DNA from 3 places in the Janthinobacterium sp. GW822-FHT07A03 genome. Region 1 is predicted to be linked to each of the others. Evidence: predicted binding sites of a transcription regulator. Region 1 holds the regulator's gene; each other region holds the start of a gene.
The links. The regulator LexA, encoded in region 1, represses DNA repair genes until DNA is damaged. The targets are predictions, from matches to a motif close to ACTGTATNNNNATACAGT.

Region 1 (3,393 bases):
CTTCTCCAGGAATATCTGACCGATTAAGCGTGGTGCAGATCGGTGTATGGCAGCAGCGCGAGGAAGCGAGCGCGCTTGATTGCGGTGTCGACTTGGCGCTGGTAGTGCGCTTTGGTACCGGTCAGGCGTGCTGGCATGATCTTGCCGTTTTCCTGGACGAAGTCTTTCAGCGTGTCGACGTCTTTGTAGTCGACTTGCTCAACGTGAGCTGCCGTGAAGCGGCAGAACTTCTTACGTTTGAACAAAGGGTTTTGCTGTTTGCGTTTTTCTTTAAGCTTGAGCTTATTTTTGTCGAACTTTTTACCGAATGCCATGTCAGGCTCCTGTATCTAAAATGCGCTAGTCAGAATTGACTGCACTAAAATCAATGATGTGAAACACCAAACTCTTGCTGTTGCGGCTCTTCCTGGCCAGGAAACCCGTGAACTGATACACCCCGCCCAAGCTTGCCTGGCTGAACCTGCCTGAAATTTCGCCAGCGGCTAGCGCGGCAACATCAAACTCGGTCAAACGGGCAATCCCTGCTTCCATCTGCTGCGAACTGTGTTGCAATACTGCATTCACAATCGGCAGCCCTGCCGGGGTATAGCGCAATATTTCGCGCTCGGCAATGATGGCGGTGACTTGTAGCTGGTTCAGCGCACGATCCTGGTCAAGAATTAAGCTGCTGCTGCGGCTGGAGCGGCTGCTGGTGCTTCGGTGCGGTGGCTTTTGGCCGCGTCTTCGCGTTGTACCGATTTCATCATCGGCGAAGGAGCTGTTTCAGCTTTCTTCATTTTAACGGTCAGGTGACGCAACACGGCATCATTGAATTTGAATGCTGTTTCCAACTCGACCAGGGTCTCGTTGTCGCATTCGATGTTCAGGCAGATGTAGTGTGCTTTAGGCAGCTTTTGGATCGAGTAAGCCATTTGACGGCGGCCCCAATCTTCCACGCGGTGAACCGAACCGCCGCGGGTGGTTACGCTGGCTTTGTAGCGTTCGATCATCGCGGGCACTTGCTCGCTTTGGTCCGGATGGACGATAAAGACTATTTCATAATGACGCATGCAAACTCCTTCAGGTCGGATTGATAATCGCCCACCCCGGCGTCAAGACGGGTGTGGGAAGGTCAGCCGAAGATTATAACCGCCTTTTGCAAACGTTTCAATCATTGCTTGCACCAGCGCCCGAAAAGGCCGCGCGCCACCGCACTTTCCGACCGCGGACAAGTATTTCTTGCGAAATTCGCCGAAAACACGGAAATCCCCTTGCATAGTGGACGATACTGTACAAAAATACAGACTGTTCATATAGACAGCATTTCAGTATGCACCCACCGCTCATGATCAAGCTGACAGCACGACAAGAACAAATCCTGAACCTGATCAAGGACGCGATTGAAAACACGGGCTTTCCTCCCACCCGTGCCGAAATCGCCAATGAACTGGGTTTCAAATCGGCCAATGCGGCCGAAGAGCATTTGCAGGCCCTGGCCCGCAAGGGCGCCATCGAGATTTCGCCCGGCACCTCGCGCGGCATCCGCCTGATCGGCGCGGCGGCCGAAGCGCCGCCATCGAAAGTGCCGGCGGCGCTGCTGATGTCGCTGCCCCTGATCGGCAGGGTGGCGGCCGGTTCGCCCATCCTGGCGCAGGAAAACCTGGAAGCGAGCTACAACGTGGACCCGGCCCTGTTCTCGGCCAAGCCCGACTTCCTGCTGAAGGTGCGCGGCTGGTCCATGCGCGACGCCGGCATCATGGATGGCGATTTACTGGCCGTCAAGAAGGTCGACAGCGCCAAGAACGGCCAGATCGTCGTCGCCCGCATCGGTGACGAAGTCACCGTCAAGCGCTACAAGAAGACGGGCTCCGTCATCGAATTGCTGCCGGAAAACCCCGACTTCAAGGTCATTACCGTGTCGCCGGAAGACGAATTCGCCCTGGAAGGCCTGGCCGTGGGCTTGATGCGCAGCTGGCATTAAACGACTGCACACAAAAAGGGCCGCAACAACATGACTGTTGCGGCCCTTTTCATTTGTCCGGCGACTTATACATCGAGTGCCTGGCGGAAATCCTCGAGCAGATCCACCTCGTCCTCGATGCCGACGGAGACGCGGATCAGCGATTCGGCGATACCCATGCTGGCACGCCGCTCGGCACCCATCTCATAGAAGATCGTGTGGGCGACGGGAATGACCAGGGTGCGCGTGTCGCCGAGGTTGCTCGCTGGAATGGCCAGATTCAAACGATTGAGGAAATCGAAGCAGTCGATGCCATCCTTCAATTCAAAGCTGAACAGCGAACCATAGCTGCGGAACAAGTCCGTCGCCAGCGCATGCTGCGGGTGCGACGGCAAGCCCGGGTAATGCACGGCTGCCACGCGCGGATCGGCGGCAAGCATGGTGGCCAGCGCCAGGGCGTTCGAACAGGTACGGTCCATGCGCAAGGCCATGGTTTCCGCGCCGACGGCGATATGGTGCGCCGCTTCCGGCCCCAGCGAGGCGCCGAAGTCGCGCAAGGCCTTGGCGCGGATTTGCGCGATGCCCCACTGCGTGGGCGCCGCTTTTTTGTAATTCTCGAAAATATTCGGATATTGCGTCCAGTCGAACACACCCGTATCCGTCAAGCTGCCGCCCAGGGCATTGCCGTGGCCGCCGATGGATTTCGTCAGCGCATTGACCACCAGGCCCGCGCCCACGGCTTTCGGACGGAACAGGTATGGCGTCGTCATGGTGTTGTCAACGATGTACAAAATACCCTTCTCGCGGCACAAGTCACCGATTTTTGCCAGGTCGGCGATCTGCGTGCGAGGATTGGCAATAGTTTCCACAAAAACAATTCGCGTGGCCGGCGTGATGGCCTCCGCCACGTTCGCCACATCAGTGGCATCGACGAACGACACGCCGATGCCTTGCCCCGTCACCGTTTGCCACAGGCTGTTGGTATTACCAAACAGAAAGGCCGACGACACGACATGGTCGCCCGCGCGCAGCAAGGACTGCACCACGGCGCCGATGGCGCCCATGCCGGTGGCAAAGCACAGGGTCGCCACGCCGTCTTCCATCTTGTTGACCTTGTCTTCCAGCGCTGAGACGGTCGGGTTGCCCTGGCGGCCATAGCGGAAGCCCGGCTCCTTGCCCTGGAAGACGGAGGCGAGCTGGCGCGCGTCGGCGTAACCAAACGCAACGGAAGTGTGCACGGGCTTGTGCAGCGAGCCATGCTCGATGCCCTTGCGGCGGTCGTTATGCAGGATGGTGGTGGTAAAGCCGTAGTTTTTGTTGTTGCTCATAATCAAGTGGCGCGCAAGGCAGCGAGAAATATCAGATAAAAAAAAGCCCGGCCATAGCCGGGCTCCACATCACCCTTCGGTGGTGGCGAGGTTCAGGTTCAGCTGGGAGCGCGGTGTATCTTCGGG
Region 2 (3,393 bases), on a different contig from region 1:
GCCGTCAAAAGCGCCGTCTGGCGCGGTATGTATCTTGTAGGAAACGCCGCTACAGGGCGGGAAACAGCTCCGCCTGGGCCGGCGCCTGCCGCGTCACGACGGCCGGATCGGACAAGGTCGAGATGCGCACGCCCAGCAGGCGGATTTTCTTTTCAAATGGCACGCGCCGCAAACAGTCGCGGCTGGCGCGCAGGATGGCGGCGGCGTCCGCCGTGGCGCTGGGCAGGGTGACGTCGCGCGTGACGGTGCTGAAATCCTCGAAGCGCAGCTTGATGCCCACCGTGCGCCCCGCCAGCGACTGCTTGTCGAGGTCGCCCGCCACGCGCGTGCACAGGCTTTCCAGTTTTTCCGACAGGGTGGCGCGGTCGCGCACCACCTGCAAGTCGCGCTCGAACGTCGTTTCGCGGCTGACGGACTTGGTTTCCCGGCTCGTCTGCACGGGGCGCTCGTCGATGCCCAGCGCCGCCTGCCGCAGCCAGCCCGTGTACAGGTCACCGAACTGCGTGCGCAGCATGGCCATGTCGGCCCGCGCCAGTTCGCCGATGCTCATAATGCCCAAGGCTTCCAGCTTGGCCGTCGCCTTCGGGCCGATGCCATTGATCTTTTTCGCCGGCAAGGGCCACACGCGCGTTTCAATATCCTCGGGCGACAAAATGGTCAGCCCGTCGGGTTTTTCCAGGTCGGAACAGATTTTCGCCAGCAATTTGTTGGGCGCCAGGCCGATCGAGCACGACAGGCCCGTCGCCTCGAACACGGCCGCCTTCAGGCGCGCCGCCATGGCCGGCGCCTGCTCGCCATGTTCCGTCAGGTCGACATAGATTTCATCGATGCCCACGTTCTGGATGATGGGGCACAACTGGGCCACGGCTTGCTTGAAGCGGGCCGAATAGTCGCGGTAAGCCTCGAAATCGGCGGGCAGCAGGATGCTGTCGGGCGCCAGTTTTGCCGCCTTCATGATGCCCATGGCGGAAAACACGCCAAACTTGCGCGCCGCATACGTCGAGGTGGTGACGACGCCGCGCCCCACATAGTCGCGCATGCGCGCAAATTGCCGCGTGCCATCTTCCTGCAGCAGGGGCTGCTGCAGCCGGCCGCCGCCGATGACGACGGCTTCGCCGCGCAATTCCGGATATTTCAGCAATTCCACGGACGCGAAGAAGGCGTCCATGTCCAGGTGGGCTATCCAGCGGCGGGCGGCGGGCGGCTCGGGAAGTGGGGAGGCAGATGTGGTCAAGGGCACCTCGCGGCGGAATGCAGTTAAATACTGTTGTTATATACAGTATCGCTGGAAATGCCCGTGGATGCAAGCGCCGCGCCGTGTTGACTGAAATCATGATTGGCTTTTCTATTTAGCAAGAATAGAATTGCTGCACAACAACGAACCGAAGGAGTTGCCTTGTCCACCGCACATCACGCCTTGCGCCGCATTGCCGCCTGCTCATCCATCCTGCCGGCCCTGCTGCTGTCCACGCTGGCGCCATCCGCGCTGGCCGCCGACGCCACCGCCCCCATCGCCGCCAAGACGGCCTGGCAGGAAACGCGCCACGGCACCGTCGTCACGGACGACTACCGCTGGCTGCAAAAGAAGACCGATCCTGCCGTGATCGACTACCTGAACGCGGAAAACGCCTACACGGCCGCCGTCACGGCGCCGATCCAGCCGCTGGCCGACAAGGTGTATGCGGAAGTCAAGGGACGCATGCAGGAAGTGGACCTGTCCGTGCCTGCGCGCCAGGGCAACTTTTACTATTACACGCGCGTAGAAGCGGGCAAGCAATATCCGATTCACTGCCGCCGCCCCGTCGGCGCCAGCGGCGCCTACGATGCGCAGGCGTTTGAAGAAGTCTTGCTGGACCAGAATCAATTGGCCGAAGGCCACAAATTCTTTGCCGTGCGCGCGTTCGCCATCAGCCCGAATGAACAATTGCTGGCCTACACCACCGACACGACGGGTTTCCGCCAGTACGAGCTGCATGTCAAGGATTTGAAGACAGGCAAGTTGCTCACAGACAGCATGCCGCGCGTGACGTCCGTGGCCTGGGCGGCGGACAATGCCACCCTGATGCTGGCGCAGGAAGACGCCACCACCAAGCGCTCGGACCGCGTGTTCCGCCTGGCCCTGGGCGGCGCGCCGCAACAGGTCTACCACGAGCCGGTGGAACAGTTCGCCATCCACGTGGACCGCACGCACGACAGGCAGTTCTTCGTGCTCACCTCGGGCAGCACGGATACGACCGAAGTGCTGCTGTTGCCAACGAGCAAGCCGCAAGGCAGTTTCCAGAGCGTGCTGAAACGCGAAAAAGGCCACCGCTACGGCATCGAGCACCGCGACGGCCAGCTGTACATTCTCACCAACAAGGATGCGAAGAATTTCCGCGTCGTCAGCGCGCCCCTGTCTGCGCCGCAGCCGAAGAACTGGAAGCCCGTCGTGCCGCACAACAAGGATGCCGTGATCCAGTCCATCGACGTCTTCCAGGGCTATCTGGTGGTGATGGAAAAGGCGCGTGCCCTGAACCGCGCGCGCATCTTTGATTTTGCGCAAAAGAACTGGAAGACGGTGCAGTTCGACGACCCCGTCTACCTGGCCACAGCCGCCGGCACGCCGGAGTTTTCGGCCACGCAATTTCGCATGTCGTACCAGTCGCCTGTCACGCCGCCCACCATCATCGATGTCAGCATGAAGGATGGCCAGCGCACGGTGCTGAAGCAGCAGGAAATCGTCGGCGGCTTTGACGGCAGCCGCTACACCACGCAGCGCCTGTGGGTGAAAGCGCGCGATGGCGTGCAAGTGCCGCTGTGGGTCGTCTACAAGAAGGGCGTCAAGCTCGACGGTTCCGCGCCGCTGCTGCTGTACTCGTATGGTTCGTATGGCATCTCGACGGAAGCCACTTTTTCCATCAGCCGCATCAGCCTGCTGGAGCGGGGCGTCATCTATGCGCAAGCGCATATTCGCGGCGGCACCGACATGGGCGAAGCGTGGCATGAAGACGGCATGCTGATGAAGAAGAAAAACACCTTCCATGACTTCATCGACAGCGCCGACTACCTGGTGCGCGAAAAATGGACGAGCCCGAACCGCCTGATCATCCAGGGCGGCAGCGCCGGCGGCTTGCTGATGGGCGCCGTCGTCAACATGCGTCCCGACCTGTTCCACGCCGTGCACGCGGCCGTCCCGTTTGTCGACGTGATGAACACCATGATGGACGCCAGCCTGCCCCTGACGACGGGAGAGTACCTGGAATGGGGCGACCCGAACCAGAAGGCGGCCTACGACTACATGCTCAGCTACTCGCCTTACGACAACATTGCACGCAAGAATTATCCCGCCATGCTGGTGACGACGGGCCTGAACGACAGCCAGGTCATGTACTGGGAACCGGCAAAATATGTGGC
Region 3 (3,393 bases), 150 kb from region 1:
GAAGAACAGGGCCAGCGGTTTCAGGCTCGAGACGATGGGCTGCAGCCACCATTGCTGCATGCCGCCCAGTACCACCAGGCCGCCGAGGAAGAAGCCGACCAATAAACCTTCCTTGAGGATCAGCGGGCTTTGATAACGCTCATACGCCTGCACGAAGCCGAGGAAGAACAGGAACAGGCCGATGAACAGCACGGGATGATGCGCCAGGGTCACGACGCCGGCCAGCACGATCATGTGCACGAGGCTGACGGCCAGTGGCACTTTCGGCGCTTCCACTTCGCCGGCCTTCGGCTTGATGTCGGAGGTGTTGCTGTGCAGATATTTGCGCAGCAAAATGCTCACGCCCGTGGCGTTGACCAGCACGGCGATGGCGGCTTTCCAGCCGAAATGGGTGGCCATGAAGGCGCTGTCCCAGTTCCACGTGGTGGCCACCATCAGCACGGGCGGCGCCGCATACGAGGTGAGGGTGCCGCCGATGGAAACGTTGACGAACAGCACGCCCAAGGCGCCATATTTCAGCCATTCAGGGATGCCCGGACGAAAGATTTGCGGCGCCAGCATCAGCGCGGCCAGGGTCATGGCGGCCGGTTCCGTGATCAGGGAGCCCGTCAGGGGCACGAGCGCCAGGCCCAGCCAGACGAGGGCCAGTTCCGTGCGCAGCGGCATCACGCGCGCCACGCCTTTCAGCAGGCGCTGCACGGCGTCCAGCACGGGGCGCGAGGCGGCCACGACCATGACGACGAAGACGAACAGCGGTTCCGTGTAATGGCGCGACTCGGCATACTCGATGGCCGCATCGCCGCCCGAGACAAAGGCCATGATGATGATCAGGATGAAGGCCCAGAAGCCGAACACGACTTCCACTTCGCCCAGCAAGTGCAGCAAGCCCGCATGGCGGGGGTGGCGCCGCGATAATGTCTCAAACGACTTGGCGGCGAAGGTGTGGATGAGCGCAAGGCCGAAGACGATGGCGCTGATGATTTGGATGGTGGTCAAATGCGTTTCCTTATGGACGGAGGAAGCCGCCCGGTGCATTGCCGAGCGGTAAGGAGAGTGCTTATGGTACAGCAATCGATGCGGGAAACGGGGTTTTTCGGACATGGCGGAGCGGCCCCGGGCACGCCATCTGGCAGATAAGCCTTGCCAAAAGCAGGGCTGGATAGTACTGTATATGCATACAGTATTCATCTTCATATTCAATTATGCAACATTCCCAATTGATGGCGTCGCCGGAAGCCTTGCACCCGTCTTTATGGCGCGCATCGCAGCTGGGCCAGGGCGCCGCGCGCTGCCTGGACACGGGCTTTGCCGCCCTGTCGGCGCAGCTGCCCGGCGGCGGCTGGCCCAGCGGCAACCTCATCGATCTGCTGGTGCAGCAGCCGGGCAGCGGCGAATTGCGGCTGCTGGCGCCCGCGCTGGCGCAGCTGCCGGGCTTGCCCATCGTGCTGCTGCAGCCGCCCCATCCGCCGCAGGCGCTGGCCCTGGCCGCGCAGGGGCTGGCGCCGTCGCAATTGCTGTGGATCAAAAGCACCGGCAGCAAGGATGCCCTGTGGGCGGCAGAAAACATCTTGCGCAGCGGCACGTGCGGCGCCCTGCTGTTCTGGCAATCGCACGTGCGCGCCGACAGCCTGCGCCGCCTGCACCTGGCGGCGCAGTCGGGCAACACCCTGTTCTGCATGCTGCGCCCGCTGCACGGCGCGCAGGATGCGTCGCCGGCGCCGCTGCGCCTGTCCGTGCGCCCGGCCGCCGGCGGCATCGAGATCTGCTTCATCAAGCGCCGGGGACCGCAGCGCGACGCGCCGTTGTTCCTGCCACTGCAACCTCCTTCATTATTGCTGCGTCATGCGACTCTGGATCGGCCTGTACCTGCCCCGGCTCCCGCTCGAAGTGTTTTGCCCGCGCTGGTCGGCTGACAGCCTCGGCGTGGTGCTGGAGCAGGAGCAAGTGATGGCCGTGTCGCCGCTGGCGCGGGCGGCCGGCATCCGGCCGGGCATGCGCCGCGCGGGCGTGCTGATGCTGGCGCCGCAGGCGCGTTTGCACGAACGCTCGCCCGAGCTGGAAGCGCAGGCCCTGCAGGCGGTGGCGCTGGCGCTGCTGCAATATTCGCCGCTGGTGGCGCAGGGCGAGGAAGCGACCCTGCTGGTCGATGCGGGCGCCAGCCTGCGCCTGTTCGGCGGCGTGCGCGCCCTGTGCCGGCACATCGCGGCCAGCTTGCGCGCGCTGGGCTACACGGCCCGGCTGTCGTGCGCTCCCACGGCGCGCGGTGCCTGGCTGCTGGCGCGCGCCGCTACGCGCCGGGGCCGGACCTTGAGCATGGCCAGCCTGGTGCGCCGCCTCGACGGCTTGCCGTGCGCCTTGCTGCCGCCCGCGCGCCCCTGGCTCGACTGGCTGGACGGCATCGGCTGCCGCACCCTGGGGCAGCTGCGCCACTTGCCTCGGCCCGGCTTGCAGCGCCGTTGCGGCGGGGCCCTGCTGGACATGCTCGACGATGCGCATGGCCACGGCACGGAACTGTTCGTCTGGATCGAAGCGCCGCCCACGTTCCGCGCCAGCCTGGAACTGTTCGACCGCGTGGAGCACGCCGACGCGCTGCTGTTCGGCGCGCGCCGGCTGCTGCAGCAGATGACGGGCTGGCTGTGCGCGCGGCAATTCGCCGTCGAGCGCATACAGCTGCTGCTGGCGCACGAGCGGGGCAGGGTGGCGCGCCCGCCCACCGTCATCGACCTGGCCTTGGGGGAAGCCGTCTGGCGCGACGAGCATCTGTTGCGTTTGCTCAAGGAGCGCCTGGCGCAGCTGGTGCTGGACGCGCCCGTGATCGGCCTGACCCTGGAAGCGCTGCAGGTGCAGCCGATGGCGCCGCCCAGCGAGACCCTGTTCCCCGAGCCGGGCGGCACGCCGCAGGAGCGCCAGCGCCTGCTGGAATTGCTGGTGGCGCGCCTGGGCATGGAAAATGTCTTGCAGGCAGTGCCGCGCGCCGATTACCGTCCCGAGGCGGCCAACCAGTGGCTGCCGCTGCCGGCCAAGCCCGTTTCAAGAAGCGCGCCACCCGACTTGCCGCCCGGCTTGCCCGGCATGCCCCGTCCCGGCTGGCTGCTGGCCCAGCCCATCGCCCTGCTGATGCGCGAACACCGGCCCTTCTATGGCTCGCCCCTGAAAATGGTGTCCGTGGCCGAACGCATCGAGGCAGGCTGGTGGGGCCAGTCGCAGGCGCGCGATTATTTCATTGCGGAAGGCCTCGACCACGCCCATTACTGGGTCTACCGCGAACGCATCGCCGGCAGCGGAGAAGACGCCGCACCGCGCTGGTTTTTGCACGGCTTGTTTGGCTGAAGGCGCTGTCCTGCTGAAACGGCCATGCTTGGCTATACTTGCTTTCTTGCGCCACGTCATACA

Region 2: a site for LexA is predicted at 1,264-1,281, ahead of dinB (DNA polymerase IV). Genes of this name have one in related genera too.
Region 3: a site for LexA is predicted at 1,165-1,182, ahead of imuA (translesion DNA synthesis-associated protein ImuA). Genes of this name have one in related genera too.

The regions. Positions count from the first base shown of each region.
Region 1 covers NZ_JBXAKW010000001.1:323,918-327,310, reverse strand. Annotated here, with positions in the region: gene rpsR (30S ribosomal protein S18) at 24-314, opposite strand; gene priB (primosomal replication protein N) at 340-639, opposite strand; gene rpsF (30S ribosomal protein S6) at 660-1,049, opposite strand; gene lexA (transcriptional repressor LexA) at 1,325-1,960, shown strand; gene AC1RJW_RS01460 (cystathionine gamma-synthase family protein) at 2,026-3,267, opposite strand; gene purF (amidophosphoribosyltransferase) at 3,337-3,393, opposite strand, start outside.
Region 2 covers NZ_JBXAKW010000013.1:102,044-105,436, forward strand. Annotated here, with positions in the region: gene dinB (DNA polymerase IV) at 50-1,234, opposite strand; gene AC1RJW_RS27620 (S9 family peptidase) at 1,397-3,393, shown strand, end outside.
Region 3 covers NZ_JBXAKW010000001.1:175,950-179,342, forward strand. Annotated here, with positions in the region: gene AC1RJW_RS00840 (putative Na+/H+ antiporter) at 1-996, opposite strand, end outside; gene imuA (translesion DNA synthesis-associated protein ImuA) at 1,203-1,913, shown strand; gene AC1RJW_RS00850 (Y-family DNA polymerase) at 1,843-3,330, shown strand.